Linked DNA regions of Cohaesibacter gelatinilyticus. The main gene of each other region encodes a partner of the protein of the gene in region 2 in a complex. Links are inferred from orthologs where the notes say so. Each region holds a gene or a part of one and is shown on either strand. Other genes may lie near its edges. The genes, in order: hfq and CRO57_RS13515.

Region 1 (12,044 bases), on a different replicon or contig from region 2:
ACCACTGTCGGGGGGCGCGTGCCGATCAAGACCAATGTTCGAATTGTGGCTGCAACCAACAAGAATTTACAGACACTCATTCATCAGGGGCTTTTTCGTGAAGATTTGTTCTTCCGTTTGAATGTGGTTCCGATGCGCTTGCCACCGTTGCGGGAGCGTCTGGAGGACATTCGGGATCTGGTACAACATTTCTTTGCGCAGGGTGAGCGTGAAGGGCTTCCTGGCAAGCAGTTGTTGCCCGAAGCTTTGGATATTCTGGTTCGTTACCGTTGGCCCGGCAATGTCAGGGAATTGGAGAATCTGGTTCGCCGTTTGGCTGCCCTTTATCCGCAGGAGCAAATTACCGCAGCACAAGTGGAGACTGAACTCAGTCAGGTCACCTTGAATGGCATTGATGAGCAAGGTGGCAATAATAGTGTTCAAGATTTGGGGTCTGCAATGGAGGCACATATGGCCTCGCTCTTTGGAGAAAATGATAGTGTTTTACCGTCACCGGGCCTATATCATCGGATTTTGCGTGAGATTGAATATCCCATGATTTGTGCATGCCTGGCTGCGACCAAAGGCAATCAGATCAAAACGGCTGAGATTCTGGGTCTGAACCGTAACACCTTGCGCAAGAAAATTAAGGACCTGGATATTCAAGTGGTTCGAGGTGGCTAGTTCATGATGATGTCAGGCTTGAAAATGCTGTCATTTCAAGCGATGTTGTATTTTAATCACAGGCTGAGATCTGTCAGCAGGCTAAAATCAGACATGCTGTCACATTTTAGCAACAATTTGGTTGAATAGAAACGCAGCAGGAGCGATGCTGCGTCGATGCAGGCGATGTAACGAGAATCAAGCCGAATTTGCCTGTCTGCCAGATTGGAGCTGTTGACCAGAATGACTAGCCTAAATGAGCCTCATGAAACGATGTCGATGGCCGAACCAGGGCGGCGTGCCCGCCTGATAGGCTTGGTGACTGTTATTCTGGCTGTCGCTTCGGGGATTGTGACATTCGTTATTCTGCTTGGTCTGACATCCATTGATCCAGATGAGATTGTCATTCGCAACGCCTTGATCGTCAATGGCGTGTTCCTGATTGCTCTATTGCTTTCCATTCTCTGGGAAGCCGGGATTATTCTGGTTGCCCGAAAGCGTGGTCGTGCTGCAGCCAGATTGCATATTCGCGTTGTATTGTTGTTTTCGCTTGTCGCCGCTGTTCCAACGATCTTGGTGGCTATTTTTGCATCCATAACACTGGATCGCGGGTTGGATCGCTGGTTTTCCTCACGAACACTGGCCATTATCAATACATCGCAAACTGTTGCTCAGGCCTATCGCCGAGAACATGCGACGGTATTGCGGAATGAGCTTTTGGGTATGGCGCAGGTTCTGAACCAATCGGAACCCTATTTTATTCTTGATGAGAGCCGTTTCAAGAACATACTGATTCAGCAGGCCAATATTCGCGGGCTTCCTTATGTATATCTGGTTAATGGGCGCGGTGAACAGCTGGTGAATTCGCCCAATCGTTTGGAGCAACCACTCCCTGATTTACCTACTGATGAGCTTATCAAGCGTGCACAAGGGCAACCTGTTCTGATATCGTTGGGAGATTCCAACCTTGTTGCTGGTATTCTGAAGCTTGATGAGTTTAATGATGCCTATCTGTTTGTATTGCGGGTTATTGACCCTGCAGTTTCCAACTTTCTTCGCATGACAACCGAAAATGTTCAGGAATATCAAGCGTTCTTGAACAGTCGATCAAATATTCAGCTTGCATTTGCAATTTTATATGCTGGAGCAGGTTTGATAGTCATGCTGGCTGCAATCTGGATTGGTATCGGTTTTGCCAATCGTCTGGTTGCTCCAATCAAACGTTTGATTTTTGCTGCCGAGAAAGTAAGGCAAGGGGATCTATATGTTCGCCTGCCTATTGATAAATCGTCTGCTGATTTTTCGACGCTTAATACCACATTCAACACCATGACTACCGAATTGCGCTCGCAACGCGATGAGTTGCTACTTGCAAAAGATCAGATAGATGATCGGCGACGCTTTACAGAGGCGATGTTACAGGGAGTAACCGCTGGTGTTCTAGGTGTGGATGCAACCCATAAGGTCACATTGGCAAATCCTTCGATCCAGAAAATTCTTGCGAAAGAAGAACATGAGCTCCTTGGATCGGAACTTTCTGATTTTCTGCCTGAAATTGCCCCGTTGGTGGAGGGAGCCGAGCATGATACCGGACAATTACGGGAAGAGCAGGTTGCCATCATACGTGAAGGTCTCGAATTTACGCTTCGCGTTCGAGTGACGTCCGAAATTTCTGACCAGGAGAGCCATTCCTATGTGGTGACACTCGATGATGTGACAGAGCTGGTCAGTGCTCAGAGATCTGCCGCCTGGGCTGATGTTGCACGCAGAATTGCTCATGAGATCAAGAACCCACTCACCCCCATTCAGTTATCTGCCGAGCGTCTTCGTCGTCGCTATGGCAAGAAAGTGGAGGAGGATGATCGGCGTGTGTTTGATCAATGCGTCAATACAATTGTGCGCCAGGTTGGGGACATAGGCCGTATGGTCGATGAGTTCTCCTCGTTCGCTCGGATGCCGAAACCGGTATTCGAACCAGCAGATTTGTCGGAGTTGGTGAAGCAGTCCGTGTTTTTGATCGAAGTTGCCAATCAGGAAATTCTGTTCGAAACCAATATTCCGGACAGAATGCCGGGATCGTTCGATCAACGCCTTTTGGCGCAAGCAGTGACAAATATTGTCAAGAATGCCACGGAGGCTATTTCCGGACGCGAAGATCGGCAGGATGAACAAGGGCATGTCATTATACGTGCCGCCGAAGATGGTGAGGCCTATTGCTTGCAAGTGATCGATAATGGAATTGGTTTGCCAATCGCCAATCGTGCCCGCTTGCTGGAGCCGTATATGACGACGCGTGACAAGGGAACCGGGCTGGGATTGGCAATCGTTCGTAAGATTTTGAAAGAACACGGCGGATCCATCCATTTGCGCGACGCGCGTGAAGTATCAGATCACGAGACAGGTGCTTGCATTGAGATGCGTATTCCAAAAGACCCGAACGTTTCCAATGATCAAAATGTTGATGAAGACCATAATTCAGGCCTTGAGCGCCCGTTAGCCGAGTCCCAGAATGGAGTGAATTAGTATGGCAGCTGATATTCTTGTTGTTGATGATGAAATTGACATCCGCGAACTGGTTGCCGGGCTGCTGGAGGATGAGGGTTACATGACCCGTATGGCGGCGGGAAGTGATGAAGCGTTGGAGCTGATCGAACAACGAAGGCCTTCGCTGGTTTTCCTTGACATCTGGTTGCAAGGATCTCGTCTGGACGGTTTGGCTCTTCTTGGAGTGATCAAGCATAAACACCCAGATCTACCTGTTGTCATGATTTCCGGTCACGGAGGCGTCGAAACGGCCGTGGCGGCGATTAAACGTGGTGCTTATGATTTTATTGAAAAACCTTTCAAAGCCGATCGTCTGATCCTGATCGCGGAGCGGGCGCTTGAAGCCTCCGCGCTGAAGCGTGAAGTAAAAGATCTCAAGAGCAGATCCGGGGATACCACCAGTTTGATTGGTTCTTCTTCTGTTATGAACCATCTGCGCCAGATGATTGAAAGAGTAGCTCAAACTAACTCACGCATTCTGATTTCTGGTCAATCTGGTTCAGGCAAAGAGCTTGTCGCGCGCTCCATTCATAAAAGCTCTCATAGAGCCGATAATCCGTTTGTCACCTTTTCCTGTGGGCAGGGGGATCAGGAAGGGTTGGAGTTTGAACTGTTCGGCACTGAAGCGGATGGTACCAGCTTACGCAAGGTTGGGGTTCTGGAAGAAGCGCATGGTGGAACACTATATATTGAGGAAATAGCTGACATTCCTGCCGACTTGCAGGCCAAATTGATGAAAGTGCTAACAGAGCAAAGCTTCTTACGTATTGGTGGACGTGCTCCGGTGCATGTCGATGTTCGCATCATTTCGTCCACTTCTCAAAATATGGAAGATCAGATTGAAACGGGAACCTTCCGATCTGATCTGTTCCACCGTCTTAATGTTGTACCCGTTTCGGTGCCGCCTTTGGCAGACCGTCGCAAGGATATCCCGGAGCTTGTTCTGCACTTCATGGAACAACTTGCTGCAACTGCAGGCTTGCCTCCACGCAAGATCGGCGAAGATGCAATGGCGATACTTCAGGCTCATGATTGGCCCGGTAATGTACGGCAGCTGAAGAATAACGTTGAACGGTTGCTGATCCTGACCAAAGGTGACGATGATGCCATCATTTCTGCGGATCTTCTTCCAAGTGAAGTGGGCGAGACAGCGCCTAGTATCCCTGGGGGCGGCGAAGCCAGTGAGCAAATCATGTCTTTGCCGTTAAAGAGAGCTCGTGAAGTGTTTGAACGAGAATATTTGAAAGCACAGATAGCACGCTTTGGTGGGAATGTATCTCGTACTGCAGAATTTGTGGGTATGGAACGCAGTGCTCTTCATCGCAAGTTGAAATCTCTGGGTGTGGTTTGAATTTCATTCTTTCTTTTGCTCAAGACCATAGCTTGCGATAGTGTGGCTAGTTTGAGATGAATCACAATTGTACGGCTACATTTGAGATAGAGTAGTCAGACTTTCTCCGATATCGGGTCGACGAATGTTCGACTGCAAGAATAAGAGCGATAGTTCATGAAGGTATTGATTTGTGGGGCCGGACAGGTTGGTTACGGTATTGCCCGTCATTTGTCTGCTGAACAAAATGATGTCACGGTCATTGATAGCTCACCGGCATTGGTATCCGCTATTCGCGATACGCTGGATGTGCGGGGTTATGTCGGTCACGGAGCACATCCCGATATTCTTGCTCGAGCCGGAGCAGATGAAGCCGACATGATCGTGGCAGTGACCCTGTATGACGAAGTCAATATGGTGGCTTGTCAGGTCGCGCACTCCATCTTCAATGTGCCCACCAAGGTTGCGCGGGTTCGTGCTCAGAGTTATCTGGAAAAGCACTGGGCCAATCTGTTTTCACGCGAGCATATGCCAATTGATGTGATCATTTCCCCTGAAGTGGAAGTTGGTGAAATGGTGCTTTCACGCATGGCATTGCCGGGCGCTGAAGACACGGTTCGTTTTGCTGACGGACAGGTCATCATGGTTGGAATTCAATGTGATGAGGGGTGTCCCGTTGTTGATACTCCGTTGCGGCAATTGTCTGAACTTTTCCCTGATCTACATGCCGTCGTGGTCGGTATACGTCGCAACTCCCGTCTGTTTGTTCCACATACTGATGATCAGATGTTGGAAGGTGACCTTGTTTATCTGGTGGTGGCCAAGGGGCAGGTTCGCCGTACTCTCTCTATTTTCGGCCATGATGAAGGGCAGGCTGCCCGTGTGGTCATTGCCGGTGGCGGTAACATTGGTCGCTATGTAGCAAAAACATTGGAAGAACGCCGGACGCGCACGAAAGCCAAAATTATCGAGGTAGACCGTGAGCGGGCAATCAAGGTCGCAAATGATCTGCACAACACGATTGTATTGCAGGGTAGCGCGCTTGATCTTGAAATTCTCAAGGAAGCCGACATTCGTGATACCGATACTCTTATTGCTCTTACCAATAATGATCAGGTCAATATTTTGTCCTGTGCCATGTCCAAGCGTCTTGGATGTAGCCGTACCATGGCTTTGTTGAATGACGCACATTACCCAGAATTGGCTCAGGATCTCGGGATTGATGCTTATGTGAATCCACGATCAGTTACAATTTCCAAAATTCTACAGCATGTTCGTCGTGGTCGTATTCGTGGTGTCCATGCGGTGGAAGATGGTGCAGCAGAAGGTATTGAGGCCGAGGCATTGGAAACCTCTCCACTGGTTGGACGCCCGTTACGTTCAGTTGAATTTCCTGATGGGGTTCGGGTTGGGGCGATCTATCGATCTGGTGATGTCATCATGCCTGATGGAGAAACCAAAATTCAGGCCGGGGATCGTGTAATCTTGTTTGCGTTGGCTGATCGTGTCAAACAGGTTGAAACATTGTTCCGTGTCAGTTTTGAATTTTTCTGATTTGGGTATTCCATTCGGTTCTGGACCGGAGCATAGTTCCACATGACGGCCATTTTCTATTTTCTGTCGATCATTCTCGGTTTTCTTGGCAGTCTCATGTTGCCCACAGCGTTGATCGCAATCAGCGCCGGACATAGTGATCTTGCAGAGGAATTTCTGCTGACCGCAGGACTGACCGGCTTTTTGTCAGGTGGCGTCTTCTTTGCCTTGCGAGGGCAGGAAAAAGAACTGGTCAATGCTCAGACTTATCTTCTTTGTATTCTTGTTTGGATCGGCCTACCGTTTGTCGCTGCGTTTCCATTTGTGATTTCGGGGCAATTGTCTGGCATCAATGCCTTGTTTGAGGCAGTCTCCGGATTGACGACCACCGGAGCAAGCATGTTTCGTACATTGGAAGAAGTTCCGACCGCCATCATATTCTGGCGATCCATTCTTCAATGGTTTGGTGGTTTCCTGACACTTCTGACTTTTTTACTGATTCTGGCGCCCAATGGGGTCGGTGGGCTTCCCAATCGTCACATAGGCATGATGGAACGGGCCTTTGGAGAAGAAAGCGGGCGAACATTCTATGTAGCGCGTCAGGTTGGTGGAGCGTATGCGATCCTGACGCTGATACTTGCCTGGTTGCTCATCTTGAGCGGCATTCCTCCCTTTGAGGCTATGTGCCTTGCCTTTTCCACACTGTCGACCGGTGGTTTCATGCCGATTGATGGAACCTTGGCGAGTTATGACAATCGTTGGGCGGAGTTTCTTATTGCTTTGGGAATGATAGCTGGTGCGACCAGCATCTTTTGGCATCGCATGGCCGTTCGTGGTAAATTGCAGATGCTGACGGAACACCGGGAAAGCTACTATCTCTTTGGCCTTATGGCAGGTCTTGGTCTTCTTTATTCCGTCACCCTTTTTCGCCTCGCTGGTAGTGCTAGCGTATTGCCGCCATTGTCAGCACTGCGTCAGGGTTTCTTTACAGCGGTGTCTCTTGTTTCAACTGCCGGCTTTGAAATTCGCCATGCTGATGTGACTGTTCTTCCTGGTTTGCTGGTGGCTTGCCTTGCCCTGATAGGTGCAACACCCTTTTCAACGGCAGGTGGACTGAAACTCTATCGGATTGGCGCTATGCTTATGCAGGCAGGGCGGGAAGTCGGTCGTTTGATTTACCCGCACTCCATTCGAGGGGGACGATTTGGCAAGACGGAATATACCATTCAGTTGATGAAATCCATCTGGGCGTCGTTTCTGCTTTCCATCCTGCTGGTTATTGTCGTAGCAGTCGTGCTAAGTCACGATATCGGTCATTTTGATGGAGCTCTATTTGCGGCAATTTCCGCCTTTTCCAATATTGGACCGTTATATTCGGCAGGCTGGAATGCAACGAATGCCTGGCCGGATTATTATCAGTTATCGCTTATATCCAAGTATGCCTTGATCATAACGATGATTTTTGGCCGATTTGAAATCATAGTTTTGCTTGGGGCGATCAACATAAATTTCTGGCGCCGATAGATCGCGGCTAAAACTCTCCGCTTTCTTGTTGGTACAGGCATGTGGTCTCTTGGCAGCAATCAGATTTCAGTTAGTATGGGATGAGTACTGAATCAGTTTTTATTATTGAACATTCCAATGGTTAGTCGGGACTATCTGATTTTGTAGGTTTTGATGCCTAACCTTTGCGGCGCGCGATTTCACGCTGACTTGTGGACAATCAATGCGATATCCGAGCCTAATTGGCTATTTATGAAATCACGTCTTGGCCTTTCCGCATTTGCTGGTCAATAATGATTATCGGTTCACCTTGACACCAAACAGATAAACAATAAGGCAGGAAAAATGGCAGAACGCGCCCAGAACCTCCAAGATACTTTTCTCAACCATGTTAGAAAAACCAAAACGCCGCTGACCATTTTTCTCGTGAATGGCGTCAAGTTGCAAGGCGTTGTCACGTGGTTTGATAACTTCTGCGTCTTACTGCGCCGTGACGGACATTCCCAGCTGGTCTATAAGCACGCGATTTCGACCATCATGCCAAATGGCCCTTTATCGCTGTTTGAAGGCGGAGAAACCGCCGAGAAAGCCGATAGCTGATTGGCTGACCACGAAGAATTTGAGGGCGATAAGCCCAAGCGCCGCAATCGCCCTTTGATTGACCGAGGGGAGGTTGCGGTTTCTGCATTGGTTCTGGTTCCCATTCTCTCGCAACATCTACAAGGCAAGAAAATTGCTCAAGGGGATGGCAAGCCCATTCGCCGAAGCGATCAGGCACGTCTTGAAGAAGCGAAAGGTCTTGCTGCTGCCATCAATCTGAATGTGGTTGATGTGTTACGGGTCCCACTGACTACCATTAGACCTTCCACCCTTATTGGTAAAGGCAAGCTTGCGGAGATTGGCGATCGAATTCATGATGACAAGATAGAGCTTGTTATCATGGATTCTCCGTTGACACCTATCCAGCAACGCAATCTTGAAACAGAATGGAAGTGCAAGGTCCTTGATCGAACTGGTCTCATTCTTGAAATTTTTGGCCGTCGGGCGCAAACCAGGGAAGGACGCTTACAGGTCGAACTTGCTCATCTGAACTATCAAAAAGGCCGCCTGGTTCGTAGTTGGACTCATCTGGAGCGACAGCGTGGTGGTATTGGCTTCATGGGTGGTCCAGGCGAAACCCAGATTGAAGCAGACCGCCGGGCCTTGCAGGATAAGATCGGTCGATTGGAGCGAGATCTGGAACAAGTGCGCCGAACACGCGGGCTACATCGTTCAAACAGGCAGAAGGTACCACACCCGGTCGTCGCTCTGGTTGGCTATACAAATGCCGGAAAATCTACGCTTTTCAATCGCTTGACTGATGCGGATATTTTCGCCAAGGACTTACTTTTTGCGACTCTGGATCCAACCCTGCGGACCTTGAGCCTTCCGCATGGTCGTCAGATCATTCTGTCAGATACGGTGGGATTCATTTCCGACCTTCCGACACATTTGGTTGCGGCCTTTCGTGCTACTTTGGAGGAGGTGCTTGAGGCAGATGTCATTTTGCATGTGCGCGATATCTCCCATGAAGATACAGCTGCGCAGGCTGAAGATGTTGCCAGCGTACTGGATCATCTTGGAATCAAGATGGATGAAGATCCACGTGTGATCGAGATCTGGAACAAGATTGATCTTCTTGATGACGAGGAACGTATGTCTTTGGTTGATTTGGCGGGGCAGCAGCAGCGCTCCCTTGCTACAGAGCAAATGCAAGCGATTGCGCTGTCTGCAATTACCGGTGAAGGTGAAGAGCTGTTACTTGAAGCAGTCGAAGATAAATTGGCCGAGAAGGACAATCTACTTTCTGTTCGTCTGGATTATGCCGATGGGCAGGGACTTGCTTGGCTTTATCAGCATTGCGATGTATTGACACGAGAGGATGAAGAAGAAGGTATCAGATTGTCTCTTCGCATTCAGATGAAGTATCAAGATGAGATCCGAAATCGTTTCAGAGTCATATAGAAAATAGAAGGGGCGCAAAGCCCCTTTTTGTCAATGAAATGTCAATCTGAACTTGCAGCCGCAATCTCCACCCGACATCCTTTATCATGGAACTGCCAGTCGTTTTCTCCCGTCTGTTTTCAAGAAGGGATTGAAATCGGGTAGTCGACAGTTTGTGCATCTATCCAAGGACAGGGACACAGCTCATACAGTTGGAAGTCATCATGGCTCGCCAGTTATATTGAATGTTGCTGCAGGAAAGATGGCAAAAGACGGACAAGCATTCTATCTCTCGGACAATGGCGTCTGGCTGACCGATCGAGTGGTGCCCAACTATTTAGGTCCGTGATTTGGCGGCTTGCCAGAGTTCTTCCATTTCATCCAGACTTGCTTCGTGAAGGCTTCGACTTTTGTTCTCCAGGCTGCTCTCGACGTGCGCGAAGCGATCACGGAATTTCTGATTGGTCATTGCCAGGGCTTCATCTGGGTCAATGTGACAATGGCGTGCGAGATTGATCACAGCAAAGAGAAGATCGCCAATTTCCGATTTCATCTCTACGCTATCAAGAGAAGTGCCTGATTTTAGCAATTCAGCCAACTCGGTTCTGGATTCCTGCGTTTCTTCTTCTATTTTGTCCAGGACGAGATGTGGATCATTCCAGTCAAAGCCAACCTTGCTGGCTAGTTTTTGAAGTTTGACAGCGGCTTTCATGGATGGAAGGCCACGTGGTACATCATCCAGGAATGCTCCTGGTCCATCACCTTCAACAAGGCCTAGTGCTGTGCGGCGTTCTTGGCGTTCCTGCTTTTCTTCATTCTTGATGGCTTCCCATGCACCTTTGACAAGATCTTTACCGCGTTGCCCTGCATCTCCAAAGACATGAGGATGGCGCCTGACCATTTTCTTTGTGATGGCGTGGACGACATCTCCGAAATCGAATGCCTGTTGTTCTTTGGCCATTTGTGCATGGAAGACAACTTGCAAGAGGAGATCTCCGAGCTCTTCTCTCATATCATCCAGATCATTTCGCTCGATAGCGTCCTGCACCTCATAAGCTTCTTCAATCGTATAGGGAATGATGGAAGCAAAGGTCTGCTCTACATCCCAAGGACACCCTGTATCCTTATCCCGCAATCTGGCCATGATTTCCAACAGCATAGAAATGTCGTTCGAGGCTTCAATTTTCATATCTGATATCATGGGAGAAAGATCCATCTGGGAATTACGCAGGCGAGGGGAGCTGGATGTTAGTCGTGCTGCGGTTTGATGCCGAAACACATATCACGTTTATGACCGAAGCCTTTACGTTTGGAAACTACAAATCCGACTTCTTGTAAATTACGGCGAACCCAGCCAGCAGCGGTATAGGTGGCAAAGGTTGCTCCTTGCTGACTGGATTCCAACAGCGTCTTGAGCAGGGGCAGGGCCCAGAGATCCGGATTGGTCTTGGGATTGAAGCCGTCCAGATACCATGCTTCGATCTGGCCAGATAATTCTTTTGGTAGCGATTGCAGGCCGTCATGCGCATCGCCAATGAAGAGATACAGGTAAGCTTGTTCAAATGCGAGACAGTTCCAGCCTTGCATGAGGTTTTGCCACTGACTGATCAAAACTTCAGAGAATGGTTTAAGTTCGCTCCAAGGGGAGAGAGCTTTTGTCAGCTCATCTGCGCTCATTGGGTATTTTTCAAAGGAGCAAAATGTCAGGTATTGGTCACTTGATATCACGTCTGCGCCATCCTCTTGCGCGCAATCGGCTATGTTATCCTCATGTAACTTATTTAAAGAGATCTTTGTGGATGAGTTCTGGTGGTGCATATATGCCTGCCATGTGGCAAGAAAATTCAAGCCGGTACCAAATCCAAGCTCACCGATGATCGGGTATTTCTGTTTTTTCCATTTTTCAGGAAGTCCATTCCCTTCAATGAAGACATAGCGTGTTTCTTCCAAACCGTTCTGGCGGGAATAGTAGCTGTCGTCAAAGCGTGTGGATATGGGGGTCAAATTGTCCAGCCAGGAGAGTTCTGCCTGTTCGGCCATAGGAAATGCCTTTGCTATCAGTTAGGGTTCGGCCACTCAATCTCACGCTAAATTAAGATGGAACAAGACCAAATGCCAAGTGCAAATAGCAGCCTTTCCTCACACGCTGTCGATTGCCTGATTGTTGGTGGCGGAATCTTTGGCCTGTCAATCGCAAGAGCTCTCTTAGGGGCGGGATTTTCAGTCATGATCGTCGATCGAGCCGGTGCCGGTGAGGGGGCAAGCTTTGGTCTTCTTGGTGCGTTAATGCCACATATGCCGGCCAGATGGAATGTCAAAAAAGAATTTCAATTCAATGCATTGAAATCTCTTTCTAAAGTTAAAGCAACTCTTGAAGAAGAGGTTGATCTTCCTACCGGGTATGAGCGCTGCGGACGGATTGTACCGCTGAGCAATTCCAATCTGAAGGGTCATAGTCAGATCCGTTCGGATGAGGCTGAACGCGTCTGGCAGAAGGCAGAGACCGGAT
Region 2 (12,156 bases):
CACTATCCCGAACTTGCCCGGGATGGTTAGGGCCTAGACGCTGGCCAGATCGATGATCTTGCGCTCATCTTTGGCATTGCCGGTATTGATTGTGGTGGCGGGTTCGATGAGCAGCACTTCGCAGGTGCCGCCCAAGGCCACCGGGCAATGTTCCACGCCATGGGGCACGATGATGAACTCGCCCTCATTGACGATCTCGTCGCGGTCGCGGAATTTCATCAGCAAGCGGCCCTTATGGACGAGGAACATCTCGTCCTCATGCTTGTGATGATGCCAGACAAATTCGCCCTCGAACTTGGCCAGCTTGATCATCATGTTATTGACCCGGCCAGCGACGCGTGGGCTCCATGTGTCATGGAAAGACGCAAAGGCCTTTTGCAGATTTTTCGGTGTATGGGGTGAGAGATGATTGTTCACCCCGGCGACATCGCGCTGAATGGAGCGCAGCTGTGTTTCCAGCTCAGGGCTGTCTGCCGGATAATCACCATCCAGTGCCGCTGTACCGATTGTAAAGCCAGCAGCGCCTGAGCGCCGGACAATCTCGATCCGCTCTCGGCTGCCGATGGAGCCTGCCATGATGACCGGCTTGTCGACGGCGGCGCAAACCGCTGCCATCAAACCGGTGACATTTTCCCTGGAGCGATAGGCCAGCAGATCAAGTCCATGCACGCCATCCATCGCGGCCAGTTGCACGGCGCTTTCCACCACTTCGTCAATACAGCCAGCCAGCACGCTGGGGTGGCCTTCGATCCGACCGGGGAAGGGGTAATATTGAATGTTCGTGTCTTTCAGGATGGGCAGAACCGCCTCGACATTGGTGCCGCCCAGTAGAATATCAACGCCGATCTCCACCGCTGCCTTGGCCGATGCGACTTCGCTTTCCTTGTCCAGTGATACCACTTCCAGATAGCTGGTCGCGCCGCCTTTCTTGATGGCGACATTCAGTTCTTTCAATCGCTCGAAGGGCAGGCCGACATCCTTGAAACCAATGTGATGAACCCCGGCAGCAAGGGCAACTTTCAGATGTTGCTCGGCATCCTCGACCGTCTTGTCATTGCGGGTGAGCATGAAGATAAAACGAAGTCCCATCAGTTGGTTCCTTTTTGTCGGGCGGCAATCAATTGTCTGGCATAGCCAATGGCTGTCAAAAGGCTGGCGGCATCGGCACTGCCCTGTCCGGCAATGTCAAAGGCCGTGCCATGGTCGGGGCTGGTGCGCACGAATGGCAAACCGAGAGTGATGTTCACGCCTTTCTCCAATCCCATATATTTCACCGGGATCAAACCCTGATCGTGATATTGCGCCACCACGATATCGAATTGTCCCTGACGTGCCATCATGAAGACCGTGTCTCCGGGCCAAGGGCCGGAGGCATTGATGCCTTCCTTTTTGGCGGTTTCGATGGCCGGGGCGATGATGTCGATTTCTTCGCGGCCAAACAATCCGCTTTCGCCAGCATGAGGGTTCAGCCCTGCCACTGCAATGCGCGGATGGTCGTATCCAAGGGCTTTTGCTCCGTCATGAGCCAAGCGGATGGCCGCCATTTGGGCGTCGAAATCCGCGCCCTTGATGGCATTCAGAAGCGAGCAATGAATGGTGACCAGAACGGTGCGGATCTCGTCATTGCCAAGCATCATGGCCACTCGTTCGGCTCCACCAAGATCGGCCAGTATCTCCGTATGGCCGGGATAGGAGATGCCCGCGCGAGAAAGCGCTTCCTTATGAATGGGGGCGGTGACAATGCCAGAAATAGCGCCATTTGCTGCGAGCTGAATGGCGGTCTTGATGGCATCAAAGGCGGCTTGCCCGCACTCTGCGCTGACTTTGCCAAAGGTGGGGAGAGTGTTGAAAGTGCTGGTTTGCAGCACTTCGATCTGGCCTGGCTCAAAGCTGGCCTCTTCTACTTGCTCAATGGCTTTGACTTGTCGCTCTGATCCTGTGATCCGGGCCGCTCGTTCCATCACCTTTGGGCAACCAAGGACGAGAAGGGGCTCGCTTTCAGGCACATGGGACAGGGCCTTGATGATGATTTCCGGCCCGATACCTGCCGGATCGCCCATGGTAAGAGCGAGGGGGTTGGTTCGATTGGTCATTGCTTCTGTCTAACATCCTGTTTGGAGCATAATATTTGCGCGGCGCGTAGAAAGCTTTCTTCATCGCCAAAGCCACCGGCCTTCATGCCAAGGATCAGAGGCGTGCCATCTGCACGCTTTGCCTTTGCCAGCACAAAGCCGGGTTCCAGCTCGCCCTGTAAGGTGAATTGTTTGATCTTCAGTCTATCGAGCATGGCTTGCATGGTGTCGCCGCCGGTTGCGATCAGCGTGTCAAAATTTGCTTGCTGCTGCATGGCTTTTGTCACCAATTCTTGAAGAGCTTGATCCGGATTGTCGCTGCGCTGCTCCGGTGTCATCAGGCAGGTGACACTTTCATGCTGTGCGGTGCGTTTGGCTTGCTGGCGGCTGATGGGGTTGGCGCTACCGACCACCGTCAGGATTGAACGGCTCGGAGGGAGGGAGGCTTTTGTGACCGGGCTTTGCTTGAAGCGATCGGCCAAGGCCATGGCCAATCCGGGAGAGCCAACCCAAAGGGCGTTTTCCGGCTCCTTGATGGCCGCGACCTTTCGGGTCAACTCTTCCTGTGTTTCGGCATTCAATATTGTGATGTCGGCAATGTCAGCAGGAAGACTATCCCTGATGCGGGAGGATCTGGCCGGATGGACGGGATCATTGGCGTAGCTGGACTGGCAGACCGGGATATCATGGACATATTGCACGCCGTCTCGCGTGATGCGACCCGCTGCCGGAAAGGCCGGGGTCACTATCAATCGCTTGCGTTTGCTGGCTGTGAAGGCGGCGCTGATCTCTGCCTTGATATGCCCGCGCAAGGTGCTGTCGATTGTTTTGAAAAGCAGGGATGCACCCGCCAATGACCGGGCCGCTTTGTCTGTCACTGTTGCGGCATCGATTTCAGACAGAGACCGACTGGCACAATCCGCGGACCAGACAGTGGATGCATCGCTTGGCGCTGTGATATCGCCTCGCAAGACAGTCACAGTGTGTCCGCACCGCTGAAATGGAGCACCGCCATCGGCTGCACTGGTCAAATCATCGGCAAGGATGCCGATCAGAGGTGTATGTGTGGGCGCTTTATTTATGATGCTGAAGTCTTTCATATGGTGATGATATCAAACCAGGTTTGCACATAAATCGATTTGTTTTCACCGTTATTGGTGATAATTTATCACCTATGAAGCGATCCGATATCCCATCTCTTGACGATTTGCGTGCCTTTGAAGCGGTGGCGCGGCTTGGCTCTGTCCGGCTTGCCGCCGATGAATTGGTCTTGACCCATGGTGCGGTCAGCCGACGGGTGAGCAAGCTTGCTCGCGACTTGGATATTGCGCTGGTCGCGCCAGACGGACGCGGCATATCGGTGACGGCAGATGGAGACATTCTGGCGGAGGCAATGACCAAGGCGCTGGTCTTGCTGGGAGACGCTTTGACCTCCATCCGACAGCAAGAGGAGGACAAGCCCATCGTGCTGTCCTGTGAGCGCTCGGTTGCCATGCGTTGGCTGATCCCGCGTCTCAGTCAGTTTCAGGATGCCCATCCCGACTGTCCGGTGCATTTGTCCGTTGGGGGCGGGTCGCTGAATTTTGCCCGTGACGGGGTGGCGCTGGCGGTGCGTCGGCTGGATTTTCCCATCGATCCCGACTGGCAGATAAAGCCCTTGTTCGACGAGGCCATCGGCCCGGTCATGGTGCCGGACATGCAAGAGGCTTTTGAAGCGGGGGAGTATATCGCGCTTGGCAGCAAGACCCGACCGGACGCTTGGGAGACATGGCAATCGCTCTATGCCGACGCTCCGAAGCCAAAGGATGTCCGACAGTTTGATCATCATTTCCTGCTGGCGGAAGCCGCAGCCAGCGGCCTTGGCGTTGCGATCTGCCCGCAGATTGTTGTCAGCGATGATATCGAACGCGGGCGCCTGATCGCACCTTGCGGTTTTGTCGCTGATGGCTCCGGCTATGGGCTGATCCATCAGCGCCGACCCGAGTTGAGCGATGGGGCAAACATGCTGGCAGATTGGCTTTGCGAGACCTTTGCTACTGTCGGAGCTAGGCCCGCGCCCTAAAAATCCCCTTCGGCGCATTGGAGGCAGGTGATGTTGTTGCGGCGCCACATGTCGACGACGGAGTTGCGATCATCCACGACAAAGGCAATGCTCTTTCCCTCGCTCAGCAATTGATCAAGGATTTCCTGTTTGATGATAACGTCTGAGCGATGATCTTTTTTCGGGCGCATCAGCAACCGATTGAAGGGGATATCATTCCAGGTGAGCCAGGTCTCGGTTACCTTGCGATTTTCCTCGCCCCGGCCAGAGACGATGATCAGCTCATGACGTCCGGCATCCCAAAGGGTTTTGTAAAGTTCGACCACAGCCGGGTTGGGCAGATCGTCGCCCATCCTGTCATTGAAGGCAGCCCAGTTTGGCTTTGGCCCGTCCAGCAAGGGCCGCCGATGATCAATCAGAGCCAATGTGCCATCAATATCAAAAAGCACGCATTTCATTTGTCAGGCCATAAACTCATATATGTGGTGGATTTGGCAGCAGCAGATACTGTCTTTGCAAGAAGAAAAATCACCCTATCTCCTCATCAATGAGATGGTCAAGGAGTGTGTATGAGCAAGGATGTCAGGGGACTATCGATAGCAGACTGCGTATGGATCTTGTGTGATCCTTTCGATATCGGCATTGGAAAAAGGAGCCCGGAATACCGGGTCCCTTTTTCTGTCTTAAAGCACTTCCCACAATTGTTGAATCGCGAGTAGTGCTTTAATTCTTTGGTTTGAAGCGAGTTCTTATCCGAAAAATGCTTCAACTTTTCGGGAACACGCTCTTAGAGACCCTGCACTGTTGACAAATCGATCCCCAATGCATTGGCAACGCCTTCGCCATATTTGGTGTCTGCCCGATAGCAGTTCACGATATGCCTGTGCTGAATTTCCAGTCTGGCAGGTCCGATTGCCCGGGCTGTATTTTCGAACAGAACCTGCTGTTGCTCAGTACTCATCAGATTGAACAATTTGCCGGGCTGGGAATAATAATCATCGTCAACCCGATGGTTCCAGTGATCGGCAGCGCCCTCGATGCTTAAAGGAGGTTCGCTATAGTCCGGCTGTTCATTCCATTCGTTGAACATGTTTGGTTCATACCCAATCCGGCCACCGGCATTGCCGTCAACCCTCATGCCACCGTCCCTGTGATAGGAATGGAAGGGGCAGCGAGGTGCGTTGACCGGGATTTGGGTATGATTGACGCCGAGACGGTGTCGGTGGGTGTCACCATAGGAGAACAGGCGTCCTTGCAACATGCGATCGGGTGAGAAACTGATACCGGGAACAACATTGGCCGGGCTGAAAGCGGATTGTTCAACTTCGGCAAAATAATTTTCCGGATTCCGGTTCAGCTCCATTTCGCCGACTTCGATGAGAGGATAATCCCCTTTTGGCCAGACTTTGGTCAGATCAAATGGATTGATGGGATAGGAGCCGGCCTCTTTTTCCGGCATGATCTGGACATATAATGTCCATTTGGGGAAATCACTCTTCTCGATGGAGTCGAAGAGATCTCTTTGATGGCTTTCCCGGTCGCCTGCAATAATCTGTGCGGCCTCTTCATCTGTCAGATTCTTGATGCCTTGCCGGGTTTTGAAATGAAATTTCACCCAGAAACGCTCATTGTCAGCATTGATGAAGCTGAATGTGTGACTGCCGAAGCCATGCATGTGGCGGTAAGTCGCTGGAATGCCACGATCACTCATGACGATGGTGACCTGATGCAGGGCTTCCGGCAAATTGGTCCAGAAATCCCAATTGTTGTTGGCATCACGCATGTTGTGACGCGGATCTCTTTTCACTGCATGGTTCAAGTCAGGGAATTTGAGAGGATCACGCAGGAAAAAGACCGGCGTATTGTTGCCCACCAGATCCCAATTGCCTTCTTCGGTGTAGAATTTCACTGCAAAGCCACGAATATCCCGCTCTGCATCGGCCGCGCCGCGCTCACCGGCTACCGTAGAAAAGCGCAGGAACAAGTCGGTTTTCTTGCCAATTTCAGAGAAGATCCTGGCTCTGGTATATTGGGTTATGTCATGTGTGACGGTGAATGTGCCATAGGCTGCAGATCCCTTGGCATGCATTCTGCGTTCGGGAATAACCTCCCGGTCAAAATGAGCCATTTTTTCCAGGAACCAGACATCCTGCAAGAGAACGGGGCCTCTTGCTCCTGCGGTCATGGTGTTTTGATTGTCCGGAACAGGTGCCCCGGAAGCAGTGGTCAGTCCATTTTTCTTGGTCATGGGTCCCTCTCAATCGGACTTCATTAGAACTGTCCCAAAGATAACATCCAAGCTTGTCATTAATCTATATTATCCTTATTATCAGAATAATAATTTGAACTTATGAGATTATGATTCCCATGAGAGCCTTGTCCGGAATAACGCTGAAAGATCTTGAATATGCTCTGGCTGTTGCGGAGGAAAAGCACTTTGGGCAGGCGGCAAGCCGGTGTGGGGTTTCACAACCGGCAATCAGTCAGCAAATCAGGAAAATGGAGGATTTTCTTGGTCTGTCGCTTTTTGAGAGAAGCGGAAAATATGTGAAAGTGACGAAGTCTGGCGCACTCATTCTTGAAAAATCACGGGAGATCATCGGCAAGACACTTGAATTGTCCCAGCTTTCCAAAAGCCTCTCCAATCCCATGGAGCTGACACTGACCATCGGCATCATTCCGACCATCTGCCCCTATCTCATTCCCCATCTGATCCGACCGCTCAAGCAAATCTATCCCAATTTGAAGATAACCATCATTGAGGAACCAACCCCTATTCTTGAGGAGATGATTTGCGGACATGAGCTGGACATCATCATCACGGCCACGCATCCCGAGGCGAAAATGCTTGAGGTGACGACCCTCTATTTCGAACCTTATGTCTTTACTTGTCCTGAAGATCATCCTCTGGCCGGTCGGGAAACTGTCAATTGGAGTGAGATCGACAAGAATGAGATCATCATGCTATCGCCTGAACATTGTTTGCGCAGTCAGACAATGGCTCTTTGTGATGTCAAGGATCAGAGTATTTCCGGCGGGGCACGCAGCCTGGAAATGCTTCGGCAGATGGTGGCCTTGGGAGAAGGATGCGCCTTGCTTCCCATCCTGTCTCTCAGTGGTATCGAGAAATTTCAGGGACTGATAGCCATCCATAAAATCAGCGGCGGTGCCTTTGGCCGCAGCATTCATATGATATGGCGTTCAACAGATCCGCGAAAACCTCATCTGAAGACATTTGCGAATGAGATTATTTCCATCACAAATGAACCCAATATGAGACGTTTCCTCGACCATTGAAGACGGGGGAGAGGGCGGACATGTCGCTGATCGCACGTTCCCGAAAAATTGCGAACTTTTCGGATAAGACCTATTTTAGATCAAAGAGTTAAGATACTTCATCGAAGGATGATGTGATGGTCTTGAGACAATCCTTGGTGCGCTCGCTTTTTACATCGACGGGCAGATAGATCTCATATTGAATATGCTCATCCAGCTCTCGCCGCCAGATGCCGCAATCTCTGGCCGCTTGCATGGTGGCATCACTCTTTGCAAGCTCTTCAATCAGACTGACTTGTAGCTGCATGGGGTCCCGGGTCTCTTCCCAGAAGTCTTCCGACAACCCGGTATCCAGGCAATTGAAAATGATGCCGTGCTTGGTCGAGAACACATAAATGGAAGATTGCGTATCCTTGACCTTCTCATGAAAGCTGGATGCGATCTTCACATAGTCCTTCCATTGCGTCTCACAAAGATCCCGGCTTTGCGAGGCAATTGATGCACTCATCGATGCAATGAGAAAAAGAGCACAAGCCGCGATCATCCGGCATGTCTCCCACGCCATCGCCGCACATGAATGCTGCTGAAACCTAACCATCACTGTCTTCCCCGGCTGCAGATACAGGACTTATTGATCTCAAGCAGACAGCTTACCTTGGCTCGCGCGGATTTCAAGCGGGTTTGTGGGGTGGGGGAGGATGCTAGCCCTACAGCGATTAATGTCATTTCTATCTTTTTACTACGTAATAGCTTGGACGGAGTAGGTGCGACAAGTCAGTTGTTTATTCGAATTCTGCATGTGTGTGATGGAGAGATGCTCTTTTTGCGAGTATGATTTGCTGTGACATCTGATTCCAAACTTAGCGCAAAGAAAATGATCAAATTTCAAAAGGGCACTCGAAATGAATTCGATAGGCTGCAAGAGGCTGATGGCTTCGAGGAGCGGGCTGAAATCATTAGACGCCAGTTAGCAGAAGTCTTTGGTTCCAAGAATCTTTCATTCTTGCTCGGATCAGGCTGTTCTTCCTTCAAATCTGATGGCCAAGAGCTTGGTATTCCGACTATGGGGCCGTTGGCGCAAGAGTTTCGTGGTTTGTTTGACGCCAAGGAGAGGGAGCCATTACTTGCAAATGACTTCGTGACAGCTGAGCAAAAAGACAGGCTGCACAATGAGCTTGGTATTGATCTGCTGCACGAGGATTATCAATGGAATTTGGAACGGATGATGGAAGCTTTAATGACCACGCATCAGTTCTGCATTAGTAGTAATAAAGAGAACTTCAAAGAAGCAGTTGATACTGTAGAGGAGGTTATTTCCGGCGTAAAAAAGTTTATTTTGCAAAAGTGCACTCAGGGGCAGTTTGCTCAAGGCGATGATAGTGTTGTTTCTTTGTATCGCCGCTTTTATCAATCTCTTGCAACACGTTCACGTGGTTTGGCCTCGCCTTGGGTATTTACGACAAACTATGATTTATTTAACGAACGGGCGATGGATCGTTCTGGTATCCCTTACGCCAACGGTTTTTCAGGTACAGTTGAGAGGAGATTTAATCCTGCTACCTACCGCAGGGCACTAGCCGAACAGTTGGATATTTCGTCAAAACGATGGGCGGCTGTGGAAGGTTATGTTTATTTCTGCAAATTACATGGCTCGGTGAATTGGACAGAAGAGGCAACGGGCCTTTATCCAATTCGAGAAGCCACTGATCTTCCTAATCCCGCTGAAGATCGAGTTATGATATATCCGACGCCCTCAAAACAAACCGCAAGTTTCGGATCACCATACGCTGATATGTTTCGGGAGTTTCAAAGACAAATTGTTCAGGATCAGAGCGTACTTCTTGTGGCTGGGTTTAGCTTTGGTGATGAGCATGTCAATAACATTATTTTTCAAGGGCTGACACTTCCGGGCTTCCGGCTGATAGCCTTTTTAGATCCAGATACAAATGACATTACCAAACAACTTGCTTCGCTCGGTGACCCAAGAATTTGGTTTATTTGGGGTGAGGACGAAACCACAGGAAAGAAAGCGCACTATTTCGATAACATCGTAAAATATCTGATGCCGTCGAGTGCTGATCAGAAAGCTGATCAAGCTATAGAAAAAATATTGGAAAAGCTATTGGCCAAACCGCAAGGCGAAAATAATGACGAGGGATGACAATAATCGTACTATCGGCAAAATTGTTAGTGTCTCTGCTGATCGTGTTGTTGTCGAGCTACATAGGGGTAGTGACAATTTCACGGTAGTTGGTTTCGATGATATTCACTATATCGCTACGTTAGGTTCATATTTACTTGTTCCCACACGGTCAGAATACGTGGTTCTTGAAGTAATTGGATTGCGAGAAAAAGATACCTCACCTTCTTATCCAAACAGTGTGGAGTTGAATAAGGCAGGGGCTGCTAAGTTCTTAGACGTCGTTCCGGTAGGAGCGATGCCAGTTGAAGGGGGTATCTTTCGATTTGGTGTATCTTCCTTTCCTCCACTTTATGCAGATGTGTTGTATGCAAGAGATGAAGACCTGGATCGAATTTTTAATGTCGAACAGGTGCCTGACCAAATCGCAAAGATTGATGCCGATGATGTCGAGCGGAGAGGGGAAGTTCCCCATACTATCGAGATAGGCACCTCTGCAGTTTTTAAAGGCTATCCGGTAAAGGCACAGCTTGATTCATTATTTGGTGGACACGTTGCTGTTTTGGGTAATACCGGAAGTGGCAAATCATGCACAGTTGCCTCAATTCTCCAATCTGTTTTCACTAGATCAGATGAGTTTGCAGCTAATGGTGCAGCTTTCATTATATTTGATGTGAATGGTGAATATCGACAAGCTTTAGAAAACCTAGCTTGGCAGATAAATGGGAGCTATTTCAAAGCGGCTAATGAAGAGTTTGAAGAAAATCAACTGGATGAGGGGTTTGTTGGCGCTGACTTAGTTGATCGTTTTCGACTGCCTCATTGGTTTATGACTGTCGATGAATGGGCACTGTTGCTACGTGCGAGTGAAAGATCACAACAGCCAGCGCTGCGAACTGCATTGGGGCTAACAACCTTGTTTGCAGAGCAGGATGGACATCAGCTTGAGGTAGATATCGCATCTATACGTAACCATGTTCTGGCAAAGATCATCCTTGCGATCCTTCAGAGCGATGCTAGTAGTGCTAGTAAATCTGATCGAATAAGGTCAATATTGGCCTCATTTCATACTGAAGAGATTAATCTCGAGATTGCTAGACATAGGATTAGAGTTAATTTTGGAGAGTTTGCAGACGTTGAAGGACTTGCCGAGGTATTATCTCAGTATGTGCAAGATGAGCCTGTTCTCCCAACTTACGCTAACCGCCCTTTTTCGTTCGAGCGTCTTCAGGCCGCACTTGATTTGGCTCTCCATTATGAAGAAGCAAATGGAAATAAGCAAATACGAGAGTATTGCTCCCAAATGGTGACGAGGCTGAAATCCGTTATTGATAATCCAGATTTTGAGTTTCTCAGAGCGAATGCCGATGAGCTGGAAAATCACGAGTGTGAGCCGACACAATTTGTAGATCGTCTACTTGGAATCTCCAAAACAGAGAATGGGTATTGCAAAGAGCGGCAACTTTGTATCCTTGACCTAAATGACGCTTCTGATGAGATCGTAGAGTTGGCGTCAGCAGTTGTCGCGAGATTGATTTTTGATCGAATGCGTAGGACTGAGCCACGGAATAAGATGCCCGTGCACTTAATCTTGGAAGAGGCTCATCGCTACATTTCTGAACGCCCAAGTCGCTTTGCTATTGATGCTGGAGTAACTTTTCAACGGATCGCAAAGGAAGGTCGAAAGTATGGTGCATTTTTGATTGTTGCTTCACAAAGACCTAGTGAGCTGTCCAAGACAGTGTTGTCACAATGCAACAACTTTATCATTCATCGGATCCAAAACCCTGACGATTTGTTCCAAATTAGGCAAATGACACCGTTCATCTCTGAAACTGTGCTCAAGCGCCTTCCTTCATTACCCAAGCAACACGCTCTCATCTTTGGAAATGCTGTGAAGATACCAATGACTTTTAGAGTTAGGGATGCCGATCCTGCTCCCAATAGTGATGACGCTCAGATACGAGATTTGTGGTATATTCCAGACAATCCCCGATTGCTTTGGACATAACCTTAATTTGTTTTCTGCTCTTAAGCCATTCTGGTGACTTTTAATGATTTGAATTCCATTGAGGGTACCAGAGTTAGCTGCAATTTCTTTTCTTCCGGTACCGACAGGTTGATTGGGCATGAGTATGTTGTGACAAAAACTTATTGGAGAGAATTTCATGCCTACTCAAGAATTTGATCAATCTGTCGCCAACTGCGAACAAGCAATTTTGGAATTTAGAGACAAGTCTATTACGCAGAATTACATTCCTGAGGCTGTGGTCATTGCTGGAAGATTCATTGAACGTCGTTTTGAATTAGTAGACTTTTATAAAGAGTTGGATACAAAGCTTAAGTCCAATTCAACCGCACTATATCAGTTTTTCGACAGTGTATTTCTTACGGCTTCTTATTGGAACTTAGAGGAAAATAAGAAGGCCAGAGCGGAAAGAAATGAACTGAAAACAATTAATGAGCAAATAGCTATAGCAGCTCGTAAATTGTCAGGGTTGATGGAACAACGCACTAATCTGAATGATACTTCTGGCTTTTACAGTGATACCCATTACGGGGTTTGTGAAACTCTGGATGCTGCGGGTGGTTCAAATTTCTCTTACGAGTCGTGGGTTCAAGACGAC

What was found.
Region 1: the proteins of CRO57_RS13515 (region 2) and hfq are in contact, whole or in part, in a crystal structure (PDB 3VU3), measured with the Escherichia coli proteins. The link is inferred for Cohaesibacter gelatinilyticus from one-to-one orthologs.

Annotation. Positions count from the first base shown.
Region 1 is NZ_OBEL01000001.1:1,368,624-1,380,667, reverse strand. Bases 6,784-9,524 are described here. They hold hfq (RNA chaperone Hfq), read left to right. Parts: upstream 6,784-7,897; coding sequence 7,898-8,152; downstream 8,153-9,524. Other genes in these bases: hflX (GTPase HflX), read left to right, coding at 8,153-9,524; CRO57_RS06165 (TrkH family potassium uptake protein), read left to right, coding at 6,784-7,573. In the rest of the region: ntrC (nitrogen regulation protein NR(I)), read left to right, coding at 1-663; CRO57_RS06180 (sensor histidine kinase NtrY-like), read left to right, coding at 886-3,165; nitrogen assimilation response regulator NtrX, read left to right, coding at 3,167-4,537; Trk system potassium transporter TrkA, read left to right, coding at 4,694-6,070; more of CRO57_RS06165, read left to right, coding at 6,113-6,783; more of hflX, read left to right, coding at 9,525-9,556; CRO57_RS06150 (RNA 2'-phosphotransferase), read left to right, coding at 9,609-9,884; mazG (nucleoside triphosphate pyrophosphohydrolase), read right to left, coding at 9,873-10,718; tRNA (5-methylaminomethyl-2-thiouridine)(34)-methyltransferase MnmC2, read right to left, coding at 10,784-11,575; CRO57_RS06135 (NAD(P)/FAD-dependent oxidoreductase), read left to right, coding at 11,648-12,044. UniProt on the Escherichia coli protein: RNA chaperone that binds small regulatory RNA (sRNAs) and mRNAs to facilitate mRNA translational regulation in response to envelope stress, environmental stress and changes in metabolite concentrations.
Region 2 is NZ_OBEL01000002.1:689,114-701,269, reverse strand. Bases 4,132-6,984 are described here. They hold CRO57_RS13515 (catalase), read right to left. Parts: upstream 6,362-6,984; coding sequence 4,901-6,361; downstream 4,132-4,900. Other genes in these bases: CRO57_RS13510 (hydrogen peroxide-inducible genes activator), read left to right, coding at 6,481-6,984; CRO57_RS13520 (phosphatase domain-containing protein), read right to left, coding at 4,132-4,571; CRO57_RS13525 (LysR family transcriptional regulator), read left to right, coding at 4,132-4,134. Also shown: CRO57_RS13545 (glutathione S-transferase C-terminal domain-containing protein), read left to right, coding at 1-30; CRO57_RS25290 (cupin domain-containing protein), read right to left, coding at 34-1,089; 4-hydroxythreonine-4-phosphate dehydrogenase PdxA, read right to left, coding at 1,089-2,093; CRO57_RS13530 (four-carbon acid sugar kinase family protein), read right to left, coding at 2,090-3,172; more of CRO57_RS13525, read left to right, coding at 3,247-4,131; more of CRO57_RS13520, read right to left, coding at 4,131-4,131; more of CRO57_RS13510, read left to right, coding at 6,985-7,410; CRO57_RS13505 (hypothetical protein), read right to left, coding at 7,499-7,933; CRO57_RS13500 (SIR2 family protein), read left to right, coding at 8,264-9,550; CRO57_RS13495 (ATP-binding protein), read left to right, coding at 9,537-11,540; CRO57_RS13490 (hypothetical protein), read left to right, coding at 11,698-12,156.